Regions from separate parts of the Methylobacterium sp. AC433 genome, predicted to be linked through region 2. Evidence: predicted binding sites of a transcription regulator. Region 2 holds the regulator's gene; each other region holds the start of a gene.
The links. Region 2 encodes LexA, which represses DNA repair genes until DNA is damaged. Its sites were predicted from a motif close to TGTTCNNNNTGTGTTCNG; they were not measured.

Region 1 (3,647 bases), on a different contig from region 2:
CCGGTGGGCGGCCTTCAGCCCGGCATCGTCGACGTCGTGATCGAGGCCGAGCACGAGGTAGGGATCGTCGGAGAGGCGGACGTGCCGGGCGGCGATGCGGCGGAACGCGGCCTCGTCGTAGCCGAAGGTCTCCGCCACGGCGCGCAGGTAGCGCTCCTCCGCCTCGTGGATGGCGCCATCGGCCTTGGCGATGTGGAACAGGCCGTCGAGCACGTCCTCCAGCAGGGCCGGCTCGTCGTGGAAGGTGTTGGCCAGTTGCCGGGCATAGGCCTCGAAGCCGTTCGCGGTGCCCTTGGCGAGGTCGAACAGGCGCTGCACGCCGGGCCGGGCGCGCGCGTCCACCTGCACCACCTTGGCGAAGGCCTCGACCTCCGCCGGCGTCACCACGCCGTCGGACTTGGCCATCTTGGCGGCGAGCGCCACGAGGCCGGTGGTGAAGACCACGTCGCGCGGCGTGGCGCCGAACAGCGCGCCCTCGCGGTCGACCAGGAAGTGCCCGGCCACGCCGCCGACGAGGCCGCCGAGGGGACCGCCGATGGCGAGGCCTAGGCCGGCCCCTCCGAGCTTGCCCCAGATGCCCGCGCTCATCGCGAGGCCCCGCGGACGCTGGGAACGGTGCAGGAGGGGACAGGCGGCATGGGCGGTATCGACAAGGGTGGGATCGGCTTCGGCACGAAACGAAGCGCGTCCTTACACCGGACGGCTCCGTTTCGGCGAGGGGCGATCGCTCGGGTCGCCTCGGCCCCTCAGCGCCGGGCGCAGAGGCCGACGAGACCCTGGCTCTCGGCGGGACAGGCCGCGCTCAAGGTTCCGTCGGCGCCCGCCGTCACGATGGCGCTGCCCCCCTTCAGGCACAGGGCCGAGGCGAGGATCTCGCTGCCCTCGCAGGTGATGGCGCAGCCCGAGGCCGGGCAGGTGTCCTGGCGCACCACCCGGAACGGGGATGCGGGCGCGGCCGCCGCGAGGGCGGCCTGACCGGCCTCGCCCCTGGCGCCCGCCGGTCCACGCTCGCCGGCCGGCCCCCGCGGGCCGGGCTCGCCTTTCGGACCGGCGTCGCCCTTGGGGCCGGCCTCACCCTTGAGTCCCGCTTCACCCTTGGGGCCGGGCTCGCCTCGGGCGCCCGTCTCGCCCTTCGGGCCGGGCTCGCCTCTGGCCCCGGTGTCACCTTTCGGTCCCTGAGGACCGGGCAGGCCGGCGACGCCCTGCGGCCCGGCGGGGCCGGTCTCGCCCTTGTCGCCGGTGTCGCCCTTCTGCCCGGTCTCGCCCTTCGGACCGGGCTGGCCGGCAGGGCCGCAATTGGCGATCACCGCCTCGCGCTCGTCCTCGCCCGCCTTCAGCGTGGCGATGCAGTTGGTGGGCACGTAGGGCAGGCGGAAGACGAAGCGGCCCCGGCTGTCGGCGATGATCGAGATGTCCTCGTCGAGCACCACCACGGTGCCGGGCTTGCGCACGCTGCCGGAGATGCGCAGGTCGCCGTTCTCGAAGCGGGCATCGTAGACTTGGATCGGCTGCGACGCGGCCTGCGGCCCGCGTCCCTTCGGTGCCGCCGCCTTGGGTGCCTCGCCCCTGGGCTGGGCCGCCGGCTGCGCCGCAGCGGGGAACCCTACCGCGACGGTGATCAGGCCCGACAGGACCACGAGGGCACGAGCGAGACGCATGGAGTTCTCCCGGCTGATCCGCGTCTGCTTGCGCGGCAGGTGGGGAGTGCTGCCCTGCCGTCGCCACAGGGTCAAGGGTGACGGAGCCACCGCCCCGGCCCCTGCCGTCCACAGGCATCCACAGCCTTCCACAGGCCAAGTCCTTGAACACAGGTGAAATCTCAGGAGCCCCTGGAAACCGATTGAGTATGTTCCTGTTCTGTTCTTAGCGTAGCGGAATGGAGCGGAGCTGATGAGACAGAGCCCTGAAGATCCTCCCGATGCGGAGATCGAGACCCAGCCGTCGGATCGACCGGGCGTGGAGGCGCCTTCTCCCGATGTAGGCCCCTTGGACCTCGCGGCCCTGCGCGACCTGGTGGCCGGCCGCGGCGATGCCCCGGTCCTCCGGGGCGCCCTTCCGCTGGGCATCCACGACATCGATTCGCGCCTCGCACAGGGCGGCCTCGCCCTCGGGCAGTTGCACGAGATCGCCCCGGCCCAGGCGGGGGACGAGCCGGCGGCCCTCGGCTTCGCCCTCGCCCTGGTGGCGCGCCACCTCGCCCGGGTGCGCGGCGAAGCCCTGCTGGTGGCGGGACAGGGCCATCCCCTCCCCTATGGGCATGGTCTGGCCGGTCTCGGCCTCGACCCCGGACGGCTGCTGCTGTTCGAGGTCGCCAGCGACGGCGACGCCTATCGCGCCCTGGAGGAATCCCTGCGCGCGCAGGGGCTGGCCGCCGTGGCGGGCCTCGTCGACGCCGCCCTGCCCCTGACCCAGAGCCGCCGGCTTCACCTCGCGGCCGGGCGGACCGACCTCCTCCTCCTCGTCCTGCGGCCACCGGAGGCGGAGAGCCCCAACGTGGCCGCGACCCGCTGGCGGATCGCCGCCGGCAAGGCCCTGCGCGACCGCTTCGGCTGCATCGAGCGGCCGTGCTGGCAGGTGACCCTCGACCGAAGCCGCAATGGGCGGACCGGACACTGGCTTCTGGAGTGGGATCATGCCGCGCATCGTTTCGGTCTGGCTGGAGCATTGGCCGGTCACGCGGCTGAGGCGGGCGCACGGGTCCAGCGCTCGGGATGACGGCCCCGTGGTCGTGGCCGCGATGGAGGCCAACGGCCTGCGCCTGCTCGCGGTGGACGCCGCCGCCCGCGCCCTCGGCCTCGAACCCGGCGAGACCCTGGCCCGGGCCCGCGCGCGGATCGGCACGCCCGTTTCCGTCCATCCTGCCGACCCGGAAGCGGATGAAGCCGCCCTGCACCGGCTCTGCCTCTGGGCCAAGCGCTACACCCCGGTCGTCGCGCCCTACGGCCCGGCGGAGGGCGGGGATGGATTCTTCCTCGACATCGCCGGGGCGAGCCACCTGTTCGGCGGCGAGGCGCCGCTGCAAGCGGATCTCGCCCGGCGATTGTCCGAGGGCGCGATCCCGGCGCGGATCGCGCTGGCCGACACGCCCGCCTGCGCCTTCGCCCTGGCGCGCCACGGCGGGGGCGGCCTCGTGGCGCCCGGATGCAACGGGGAGGCCCTGCGGGCCCTGCCGGTCGCGGCCCTGCGCCTCGATCCCGGCACGGCGCAGGCCCTGGCCCGCCTCGGCCTGCGCCGGATCGGCGACCTTGCCGCCGCGCCCCGCGCGCCCCTGGCCCGGCGCTTCGGCAAGATCCTGCTGCTGCGCCTCGACCAAGCCCTCGGCCACCGTCCGGAGCCCCTCGTCCCGGCGGAGGACCCGCGCGACTTCGAGGCCGTGCGCGGCTTCCTCGAACCGATCGGCCGGCCGGAGACCATCGTCGCCACGGCCATGCGCCTGATGGAGGGATTGGCCCCGCGGCTGGAGGCGGCCGGCCTCGGCGCCCGGGCTTTGCGGCTGTCCCTGACCCGCGTCGACGGGGTGGTGCGAACCCTCGACCTCGGGATGAGCCTGCCGACCCGCTGCCCGGCCCAGCTCGGGCGCCTGCTGACCCTGCGCCTCGACCGCCTCGGCCCGGCCCTCGATGCCGGTTTCGGCTTCGAGAGCGTGG
Region 2 (3,647 bases):
CCGGAATCTACCACGTCGTCTCGATCTCCGGTTTGCACATGGTCCTGGCGGCCGGCGTGGTGTTCTGGCTCGTGCGTGCGCTGCTGGCCATGCTGCCGTACGCAGCGTTGCATTGGCCGATCAAGAAGCTCGCGGCGATCGTCGCCATGGTGGGCGTGACGGCCTATTGCGTCTTCTCCGGCTGGGACATCGCGGCCGAGCGGTCGCTGATCATGACCCTGGTGATGCTCGGCGCGATCCTGGTCGACCGGCCGGCCCTCAGCATGCGGAACCTGGCGATCGCCGCCCTGATCGCCCTGGCGCGCGAGCCGGAGGGGCTCCTCGGCCCGAGCTTCCAGATGTCGTTCGGAGCGGTCGCCGGCCTGATCGCCTGCGCACCGCTGATCGGCGGCCGCGGGCTGCGCCGCGATGGGATCGGCCTGCTGCCCCGCGCTTTCGCTCTGCTGACCACGGCGATCGTCGGCACCCTGGCGACGACCCTCGTCGCACAGATCGCCACGGCTCCCTTCGCGACCTATCATTTCCAGACGATCCAGCCCTTCGGGCTGGTGGGGAATGCGCTCACCCTGCCGCTGGTCTCCCTGGCCGTGATGCCGTCGGCCGTCCTCGGCATCCTCGCCTATCCGTTTGCCCTGGATCAGCCGGTCTGGTGGGCGATGGGCCTCGCTGTGCGAGGGATGCTGACGATCTCCACCTGGATCGCGGGCTTCGGGCACGCGGTCGTGGTGATTCCGGCGTTCGGGGCGGGTGCTCTCGGTCTCATGGCATCCGCGCTGATCGTCCTGACCCTCCCGGCCTCGTCGTTGCGCTGGCTCGGCCTGCTTCCGGCGGCAATCGGCATCGCCTGCGCGGCCACTCCGGATCGCCACGACATCTACATCGATCGCGAGGGGGCGGGTGCGGCGATCCGGGACCGCAGCGGGCGGCTCGCCACTCTGGGGCGGCCACCCTCCTTCGTCCTCGGGCAATGGCTGAAGGCGGATGGCGACGGCCGCAAGGTGGAAGACGTCCCAGCGTTTCAGGGGGCGCGCTGCGATCGCCTCGGCTGCACCTTGATCACGCCAGACGGCCGCGCGCTCGCGCTGACCACCGACAAGCGCGCGCTCGGGGAGGATTGCGCCAGGGCCGAGATCCTGATTTCCCGGCAATCCGCCCCTCCAGGCTGTGCCGCGCCGATCATCGTCGACCGGAATTTCCTGCAGTCACACGGCGCGACGTCGATTCGCCTCGCCCGCGATGGCCCGGTACGCGCGACGGCCAAACGTTTTGGTGACCTCGTCCCCTGGCGCGCGAATTCGTCACGAAAACCAACGGAAGCGGCACCGGCCCCATCGGACCTGTTCAGCCCGCCGACGCCGCGAGCGGCGCCGGACCGAACTGGCGATCCGTCGGATTCGTCCGGTGACGAACCGGACGGCGAGAGCCTTCAGTAGCGACGAACGAGGCTGACCAGGCGCCCCTGGATCTGGACCCGGTCCGGACCGAGCACGCGGGTCTCGTAGGCCGGGTTCGCGGCTTCCAGGGCGATGGATGAACCGCGCCGACGCAGGCGCTTCAGGGTCGCCTCCTCGTCGTCGATGAGCGCCACGATGATGTCGCCGGTATTCGCGGTGTCCTGTTTACGGATGACCACGAGGTCCCCGTCGAGGATTCCCGCTTCGATCATCGAGTCGCCGCGCACCTCCAGGGCGTAATGTTCGCCGCCGGCGAGGAAGTCCGGCGACATCGTCACCGAGTGACTCTGCTCCTGGATGGCCGAGATCGGCGTGCCGGCCGCGATCCGGCCCATCACCGGGATGGTCACCGCCCGGCCGCTCTCGTCAGTGGCCTGCGTCGTCGGCAGGCGGGACACCGAGGCACCCGCCGGCAAGCCCTTGCCCTTGCCACCTTCGACCACGCTAGGCGTGAAGCGGCGCACCTCGGGAGCCGGAGCGGCGCGGGACGCGCCCGCGTTCCCGCCCAGGCTCTCCGGCATCCGGATCACCTCGATGGCGCGCGCCCGATTCGGCAGCCGGCGCAGAAAGCCGCGCTCCTCGAGGGCCGTGATCAGGCGGTGGATACCCGATTTCGACTTCAGATCGAGGGCGTCCTTCATCTCGTCGAAGGACGGAGGAACGCCGCTCTCGCGCATCCGAAGCTGGATGAACTGGAGCAGGTCCAGCTGCTTACGCGTCAACATGCGGGACACTCTTCGTTAGCGCCACGAAGCGCGGCGGATGGCACCAGAAACAAACCACGAACACATTAAACGTTCCGTAAGTGTTCTGCAAGGGTTCCTGTCAAGAGCCCTCGAGGTGCCGGGGATGGCCGGAACCGCGCCGTGGGCAGATCCCTTCACGGATGCCCGTTGCCGCGGACGCGTCGGGGCCCTGGCCCGATCGGGAGCGGCCTGTCGCGGACGACGGTGTGGTGGCGCTACGACGTCCGGGTCCGTCCGCTGCGGGGCTTGGCACCGGGGGCCTCGCCCCCCGCCTCGGTGGAAACGCGGGGATCCTGCCAGAAGGTGTCGAACAGGCGCTGCATGGCGCGCGCGTTTTCCTGCTGCACCTCCAGGCCGGTCTGGAACATCTGCTGCATCACGTCGAAGGGGGCGTCCGCAGCAGTCTTGTCCGGTGCATCGGCCCCTGGCCGTGACGGGGCCGTGAGCCGGGGCGGCGTCGGGCGCGCCCGCGCCTGAGGCGGCGAGGGCGCGGGACTCGCGGCGGAGGCACCCGATTTCAGGAACGCCTCCATCATCTCCGACCAGGCGTTGGGGGGGAAGCCGAAGGGATTCGCCTCGGCGCGCGAGGCCGGCGCAGGCGCAGGCGCCTGGTTGATCATGACGTGGACGATCCCCGCCACCACCATACCGGCCATGACCGGCAGCATCTGCTTCAGGGCCGGCATCGCGACGCCGCTGACGGTCGCCGCCTGCTGCAGCACCGCCTGGCTGAGATGTGGCGAGCCGAACAACTGCTTGACCAGCATGTCCATCTGCGGCGTCGCGCTCGGTGCCATGGGGGCAGTCGGCCCCACGAGGTTGAACAGGTGGGCGAAGCCGGTGGGATCGTGAGCGACGTTGCGCTGCAGGCCCATGGTCAGCGCCGGCATCAGAGCCTCCATCGCACGCAGGCCCTGTTCCGGCGACAGGCCGAACTGCCGTCCGAATCCCTGCGCATTGGCGCCCGCCTGCGCCTGGAGAATGTCGAACAGATTGAACATGGCGGCCTCGCGGACGAACAGCGGCTTTCCCGGCTAACGACCCGGGGCGCGCCCCGCGAATTCTGTCGCATCCGGGTAGCACTGACCAGCCCAGGCGCCTCAGGACTGCCCGATTCCGCGCCGACGGGAGCCCGCATCAACCTATTTCTTGCCCCGGATCCGCCGATGCGCTTCTCCGCGCCCCTGATCGAGGCGCGCCTCGTGCGTCGCTACAAGCGCTTCCTGGCCGACATGGAACTAGGCGACGGCTCCCTGGTCACCGCCCACTGCCCCAATCCCGGGGCGATGCTGGGCCTCGCGGTTCCGGGCGCGCGCGCACTCGTGTCCGAGACCCGGAGCCCGACGCGCAAGCTGGCTTTCTCCTGGGAACTGGTGGAGGCGGACCTGCCCGGCGGGCGGCAATGGGTGGGCGTCAACACGATGCGGCCGAACGCCCTGGTGGCGGA
Region 3 (3,647 bases), on a different contig from region 2:
GGCGCCCTGGAGGTGGAGCGGAACGTGATGTTCCTGATCCTCAGCCTGATCGTCGTGGTGGCGACCCTGAACATCATCTCGGGGCTGATCCTGCTGGTGCGCGACAAGTCGAGCGACATCGCCATCCTGCGCACCATGGGGGCGACGCCCGGCACCATCATGCGGGTGTTCCTGATCAACGGCGCGCTGATCGGCGTGGTCGGCACCCTGAGCGGCCTGGCGCTCGGCATCCTGATCACGATGAACATCAAGGGCATCCAGCGGGTGCTGTTCCCCTCCGCCTGGGACCCCACCGTGCGTTTCCTCGCCGAGATCCCGGCCGAGATGAACGCCAACGAGATCACCGTGGTGGTCGTCACCTCCATCGCCCTGTCGCTGATCGCGACGCTGTATCCCTCGTGGCGCGCCGCCCGGCTCGATCCGGTGCAGGCCCTGCGCTACGGCTGAGGCCCGAACATCCATGACCACGAAAGCCGAGGCGCCCGGCGCGCAGCCGGTCCCGGCCCTGTTCTTCGCCAAGGTGGAGCGGCGCTACGCGCAAGGGGCCGGCGAAGGGGCCGGCGCCCTCGAGATCCTGCGTCGGGCGGATTTCGCGATCTGGCCGGGCGAACTCGTCGCCCTGGTGGCGCCCTCGGGCGCCGGCAAGAGCACGCTCCTGCACCTCGCCGGCCTGCTGGAGCGGCCCGATGGCGGCGAGATCTACGTGGGCGGCAGCCCGACCGCCGCGATGGTGGATGCCGAGCGCACCCGCCTGCGCCGCGAGGAGATGGGCTTCGTCTACCAGTTCCACCATCTCCTGCCGGAGTTCTCGGCCCTGGAGAACGTGGTCATGCCGCAGCTCATCCGCGGGCTCTCGCAGCGCGAGGCGCGGGCGCGGGCGAGCGAGCTCCTCGGCTTCCTCGGCCTGAAGGAGCGCCTCCTGCACCGTCCGGCCGAGCTCTCGGGCGGCGAGCAGCAGCGCGTCGCCATCGCCCGCGCGGTGGCCAACGGACCCCGCCTGCTGCTCGCCGACGAGCCCACCGGCAATCTCGACCCGCACACCGCCGCCCACGTCTTCGGCATCTTGGTCTCGCTGGTGCGCGCCTCCGGCCTCGCCGCCCTCGTGGCCACCCACAACATGGATCTGGCCGCCCGCATGGACCGGCGGGTGACGATCCGGGACGGGCTGATCGAGCAACTGCCCTGACGGGGCGGATGGGCGCTCCACGCGGACGATCTCTGGTGATCGAGAGTCCGACGCCTTGTTTGAGCGTTCTGGGCCGATCTGTGATCCTGGGCCAAGTCGACGATATTGACCAAGCCTTAACTACGATTCAGAAGCTCGAAGACTTTCGCTTTACATAGAACAAAACAAGAACAAAACTCGGGACGTCAACGAAAGGCGAGGCCCATGTTCAAGCGGATGATCCTGACGGGTGCGGTCGAGTTCATGGCCTTCGGGCTCCTGGCGGTGTCCATCGCCGCCTGGGCTGTCGCATTGGCGCCCTTGCGATAGCGTTGCGGTCCGGGCACAGACCGGAACTCTCCACAGCCAAACCGCGGGCGGCCGGCGGTCCGGCATGGATTCCTTCACGGCGAGGCGCTCTGGTGCAGGGATGGCGCGCATCCTCAAAGACCCGGCTTACGTCCACCTCCACGTCCATTCGTCGTTCTCCCTGCTCGAAGGGGCCCTGAAGGTCGGCGACATCGTGAAGGCCGCCCTGGCCGACCGGCAGCCGGCGCTGGCGCTCACCGACACCAACAACCTGTTCGGCGCGCTGGAATTCTCCGAGAAGGCCGCCGGCGCTGGCATCCAGCCGATCCCCGGCCTCCAGCTCACCGTGGCCTTCGAGGCGCCCGACCCGATGGCGCGCATCGGGCAGGCACAGGCGTCCTGCGCCAACGTCGTGCTGCTGGCCCAGGACGAGACCGGCTACGGCAACCTGCTGCGGCTGGCGAGCCGGGCCTATTTCGACGTCGCTCTGGGCGACGCGCCCCGGGTCACCGTCCAGGCGCTCGCCGAGTCGAGCGCCGGCCTGATCGCCCTGACCGGCGGCTCCACGGGACCCCTCGACAGCGCCCTCAGGATGGGCCGGGCCGAGCTCGCCGCCGGCCGCCTGGCGCAGCTGCGCGCGGCCTTCGGCGAGGACACCCTCTACGTGGAGATCCTGCGCCACGGCCTCGCCGACGAGCGCGTGGTCGAGCGGGAATTGCTGCGGCTCGCCGACGGCCACGGCCTCTCGGTGGTGGCGGCCAACGAGCCGTTCTTCGCCCGCGAGGGCGACTACGACGCCCACGACGCGCTGCTGGCCATCGCGGATGGCCGCCTCGTCTCGGACGACCGCCGCCGCAGGCTGACCCCGCGCCACGGCTTCAAGACCCGGGCCGAGATGGCCGCGCTCTTCGCCGACCTGCCGGACGCCCTGAACGCCACCGTCGAGATCGCCATGCGCTGCGCCTACCGCGTGCGCACCCGCAAGCCGATCCTGCCGAATTTCGGCGTCGTCGCCGCCCTCGACGCCGCCGCGCCCGAGGCCGTTCCCGCCGTCGCGGCGGCGCCGCCCCTCGACGAGCCGGCGGAGCTGCGCCGGCAGGCGGAGGCCGGCCTCGAACTGCGCCTCGCCCAGCACGGCACCGCGCCGGGCATGTCCGAGCAGGTCTACCGCGACCGCCTCGCCTTCGAGCTCGACGTCATCGTGGGCATGAAGTTTCCCGGCTACTTCCTGATCGTGTCGGACTTCATCAAGTGGGCCAAGGACCACGACATCCCGGTGGGTCCGGGCCGCGGCTCCGGCGCCGGCTCCCTGGTGGCCTGGTCGCTCCTCATCACCGATCTCGACCCGCTCCGCTTCGGCCTGCTCTTCGAGCGCTTCCTCAACCCCGAGCGCGTCTCGATGCCGGATTTCGACATCGACTTCTGCGTCGAGGGCCGCGAGCGCGTGATCCAGTACGTGCAGCAGCGCTACGGCGAGCGGCAGGTGGCGCAGATCATCACCTTCGGCACCCTGCTGGCCCGCGGCGTGCTGCGCGACGTCGGCCGCGTCCTGGAGATGCCCTACGGGCAGGTCGACAAGCTTACCAAGCTCGTACCGCAGAACCCGGCCAACCCCGTCACCCTGGTCCAGGCCATCGAGGGCGAGCCGAAGCTGCAGCAGGCGATCGAGGAGGAGCCGATCGTCGCCCGCCTCATGGAGATCTCGAAGAAGCTCGAGGGCCTGCACCGGCACGCCTCGACCCACGCCGCCGGCGTCGTCATCGGCGACCGACCGCTGGAGCAGCTGGTGCCGCTCTACCGCGATCCGAAGACCGGCATGCGGGTGACCCAGTTCAACATGAAGTGGGTCGAGGCCGCGGGCCTCGTGAAGTTCGACTTCCTCGGCCTCAAGACGCTGACCCTGCTGCGCTGCTGCACCGACTTCCTGGCCAAGCGCGGCATCATCGTCGACCTGGCCTCGCTGCCCCTCGACGATGCGGCGACCTACGCGCCGATGAAGCGCGGCGAGACGGTGGGCGTGTTCCAGGTGGAATCGGCCGGCATGCGCAAGGCGCTGGTCGAGATGCAGGCCGACCGCTTCGAGGACATCATCGCCCTGGTGGCGCTCTACCGCCCGGGCCCGATGGCCAACATCCCGGTCTATTGCGAGCGCAAGCTCGGGCGCGATGCCGGC
Region 4 (3,647 bases), on a different contig from region 2:
CGTGCCCTGGATCGCGTTGATCTGCCCCGTGATCTCCTCGGTGGCCCGCGCGGTCTGGTTGGCGAGTTCCTTCACCTCCGCCGCGACCACGGCGAAGCCGCGGCCCGCCTCGCCGGCCCGGGCCGCCTCGATGGTGGCGTTGAGCGCCAGGAGGTTGGTCTGGCCGGCGATGCCGGAGATCATCCCGACGACGTCGCCGATCCGGGCCGCCCCCGTGCTCAGGGCGTGAACCAGCTGGCCGGTGGCGTCCGCCTGGCCCACCGCGCCCTGCGCCATCCGCGCGGATTCCGCGACCTGGCGGCCGATCTCCTGGACCGAGGCGCCGAGCTCCTCGGCGGCGCCGGCCACCCGGTCCACGTTCCGCGCGGCCATCTCGGCGGCGCCGGCCACGGATCCGGCCCGGCCCGCCGTGCCCTCCGCCGTCCCCGTCATGGACCGTGCGGTCGCCTGCATCGCCGCCGCGGCCTGCGTGACCCGGCCGAGGATGCCGCCCACGGCCGATTCGAAGTACTGGGCGGTCTGCTGCATCGCCGCCCGCCGCTGCGCATCGGCCCCCGCCCGCGCCAGGGCGGTCTCCGATTCCAGGGCCTGCATCCGCTCCACCTGCACCCGGATGGCGCCCTCGGACGCGACCTGCGCCGCGAAGGCGGTCGTGATGGTGCGGGCGACCCAGGCCAGCACGCCCGTCTCGAGAACCAGGATGACGGCATGGAGTACCACGCGCGCGAGATCCGCGCTTCGGGGCCCGCCGGGGAAGATCAGCGCCGGCATCGCGATGTTGAGGGCGAGATGGTGGCCGGCGACGGCCGCGGCGCAGGCCACCAGGATGGTCCAGTCGCACCACGCGACGACCACCGCCATGCAGGCGAAGAAGTACATGTGCAGGTCGATCTGCCACGGATGCCCCGCCAGCGCGGAGAGCAGGATCGCCGCCATGCCGATGAGCGACAGGCTGCTGACCAGCCGCGTCGTCAGGCCGGTCGGCGCGCGCCGCCAGGCCAGGGTGCTGAATCCTGCCAGCAGCCCTGCGATCACCAGGGGCACCGTCAGCCCATTGCCGACGAGCCAGGCGCCGAGCCCGATGATCGGCAGGTGCAGCCAGAGGAAGGCGATGAGAAATCGGCCGAAGGTCTGCCGAAGGGTGTCGAGGTTCGTCATCGCCGGGCCGTGTCCGTTGCGGAAGTCTGGTTGCGGGGTTCAGGTCCGGGAAGCGGGCGTGCAGGCCGTCGCGAACCGGGCGTCGACGACGAGCCAGGCCCCGGAGGCATAGAGCCGGGCGACCAGATCGGACGATCCGGCCCGAACCACGAGGACGTTGCTCCAGCCGCCGAGGCGCAGGATGGTGCCGCCCGCCCGCGCCACGATGGCGGCGGCGTCCCGGCCGGGAGGGGCGATCACCGCCACGGTCTCCGACATCGGAACCGCCATCACGCCGACCGGCAGCACCAGGGTCGCGATCGCCGCGAAGCCACCGAGGAGCCGGTTCAGGCGAGGGGAGGGCGCGAGGTCTGACACGAGGACTGCAATCCGCAGGGAATCTGTCCTGTGTTAATACGATAGGATCTTCTAAGAAGCGGTTACGGGCCGTCTTCGTCGGCGGCGCACCGGTCCCTGTGCGAGACTCGTGCTCCGCGAACAATGCCTCGGCCGGTTCTCACAAGGTTCGCTGCGGCGGATCGATCGATGCCGGCCGGCGATTTCGGGGGCGAGACCGGAACGCTTTCGATGCGTCGGTCGAGATCCGCCGGGTTAGACTTGGCTCATCCTGCGATCGTCATTTTCGGCTGCTGATCGGAAAGAGCTCGAGGCGCGACGGGCGGGCCTGCCGGAACCGCCGCGGCAGCGCGGATTGGCATAACGCTCCGTTCACGGTATGTCCCTAACGCTCGGAACGGCGCGATGTTCGCGCCCGGAGCCGCGCCATCCATGATCGTGTCCGCATGAGCGTTCCCGTCCGCATCCTCGGCATCGATCCGGGCCTGCGGCGCACCGGCTGGGGCGTCGTCACGGCCACGGGCACCAAGCTCGCCTACGTCGATTGCGGCGTCGTCACCTCGGACGGGGACCTGCCGCTCGCCCTGCGCCTGCGTGAGCTCTACGAGGGCATCACCCGCATCGTCGAGGCGTTCCGGCCGGACGAGGTCTCGGTCGAGGAGACCTTCGTCAACAAGGACGCGCAGGCCACGCTGAAGCTCGGCCATGCCCGCGCGGTGGCGCTGCTGGTCCCGGCGCTCGCCGGCATGCCGGTGTTCGAGTACTCGGCCAACCTGATCAAGAAGACGGTCGCGGGGTCGGGACACGCCGAGAAGGTCCAGATCCAGGCCATGGTGAAGTTCCTGCTGCCCAAGGCCGAGTTCAAGGTCGCCGACGCCGCGGATGCGCTGGCCATCGCCATCACCCACAACAGCCATCGCGGCGCCCATGCCCTGAAGCGCGAGCACGTCCCCGTGCCCGGGACGAGCAGCCTGGCGGCGGCCCGCATCGCGGCGGCCCTGGCCCGGGGCTGACCGGGCCGGGCCTGGACTCTCCCGGCCCGCCCGTGCAGTGCCTCCCGGCGGAACACGCGGGCGAACCGGGCGGAGAGCGAGGGGAATGGCCGACCAAGGGGCGATGCGCCCGACTCTGCCGATCGGCGACACGCTGCGCGATGGCGGGGCCTCCGGGCTCCGGTCAGTCCGCGCCCTCGGCTCGGCCACGACCGTGGCCTTCGTCGTCGTCCTGGCCAAGGAAGCGGCCCATACGCTGATGGGCGATCCGACGGCCCCCGCCCGCTTCCAGGACGACGTCTTCCTCGTCGATTGCGCCTGCACGATCCTGCTCGCGCCCTACTGGATGGCGATGTTCCGGCTCATCCTCGATGCGGGCGGCTCCGTGCGCGCGGTCGCCGAGGGCCGGGCCGGCCCGTTCCGGGACTTCCTCGCCCTCGAACTTTTCTGGCTCCTGGTCAGCGGACTGCTCGACCGCGCGCTCTCGTCGGACATGCTCGGGCCGGGCCGGCTGATCGTCGGCTTCTCGGCCTGGATCGCCCTGCTGCTCCTGCAGATCCGGACCAGCATGCTGGCGCCCGCCCTGGCGCTGGGCGCGCCCGACGCGACCCTGCGCGCGGTGTTCGCGATGACGCGCGGATCGGCCGCGCGCATCGGCCTGATCCTGATCGCGACGATCCTGCCCCTCGGCCTCGTCGACCGCATGCTGCACGCGCCCGAGCGGGCCGGCGCCGACCTGCCCGCGTTCGTCCTGGCGGTCCGGATCCTCGCCTCCGGCCTCATCGACATGGCCCTGCTCGTCCTGGTGACCGCCCTGCTCGCCGAGATCTACCGGCGGCTGCGGACGGGGGCGGGCGCCCTCACTCCGCGGCCTTGAACTCGCCCTCGATGCGCAGGGACACGTCGTCGCCCAGGAGCGGCAGGAAGGCGCTGATGCCGAAATCCGAGCGCCTGATCACCGCGCGTCCGTCGAAGCCGACCGTGTAGGCCTTGCTGACCGGGTTGATCCCGGCCTGGTTGAAGGTGGCGTCGAAGGCGACCGGCTTCGTCACGCCCTTGAGGGTGAGGTCGCCGTTGACCCGCGCGGTGGTCGGGCTCGTCGGCTCGACGCTGGTCGCGGTGAACGTGGCTTTGGGGAACCTGGCGGTGTCGAAGAAGTCC

Region 1: AC0IWM_RS09880 (ImuA family protein) is a predicted target of LexA. The motif match lies at 1,848-1,865, and genes of this name have one in related genera.
Region 3: dnaE (DNA polymerase III subunit alpha) is a predicted target of LexA. The motif match lies at 1,342-1,359, and genes of this name have one in related genera.
Region 4: ruvC (crossover junction endodeoxyribonuclease RuvC) is a predicted target of LexA. The motif match lies at 1,864-1,881, and genes of this name have one in related genera.

What each region holds. Positions count from the first base shown of each region.
Region 1 covers NZ_CEEDBN010000005.1:68,040-71,686, reverse strand. Annotated here, with positions in the region: gene AC0IWM_RS09890 (molecular chaperone DjiA) at 1-588, opposite strand, end outside; gene AC0IWM_RS09885 (collagen-like protein) at 747-1,658, opposite strand; gene AC0IWM_RS09880 (ImuA family protein) at 1,891-2,715, shown strand; gene AC0IWM_RS09875 (Y-family DNA polymerase) at 2,633-3,647, shown strand, end outside.
Region 2 covers NZ_CEEDBN010000013.1:91,516-95,162, reverse strand. Annotated here, with positions in the region: gene AC0IWM_RS17520 (ComEC/Rec2 family competence protein) at 1-1,433, shown strand, start outside; gene lexA (transcriptional repressor LexA) at 1,427-2,179, opposite strand; gene AC0IWM_RS17510 (DUF937 domain-containing protein) at 2,416-3,201, opposite strand; gene sfsA (DNA/RNA nuclease SfsA) at 3,367-3,647, shown strand, end outside.
Region 3 covers NZ_CEEDBN010000002.1:94,075-97,721, forward strand. Annotated here, with positions in the region: gene AC0IWM_RS03960 (lipoprotein-releasing ABC transporter permease subunit) at 1-447, shown strand, start outside; gene AC0IWM_RS03965 (ABC transporter ATP-binding protein) at 461-1,186, shown strand; gene dnaE (DNA polymerase III subunit alpha) at 1,596-3,647, shown strand, end outside.
Region 4 covers NZ_CEEDBN010000002.1:27,737-31,383, forward strand. Annotated here, with positions in the region: gene AC0IWM_RS03635 (methyl-accepting chemotaxis protein) at 1-1,158, opposite strand, end outside; gene AC0IWM_RS03640 (hypothetical protein) at 1,198-1,515, opposite strand; gene ruvC (crossover junction endodeoxyribonuclease RuvC) at 1,941-2,507, shown strand; gene AC0IWM_RS03650 (hypothetical protein) at 2,593-3,363, shown strand; gene AC0IWM_RS03655 (YceI family protein) at 3,347-3,647, opposite strand, start outside.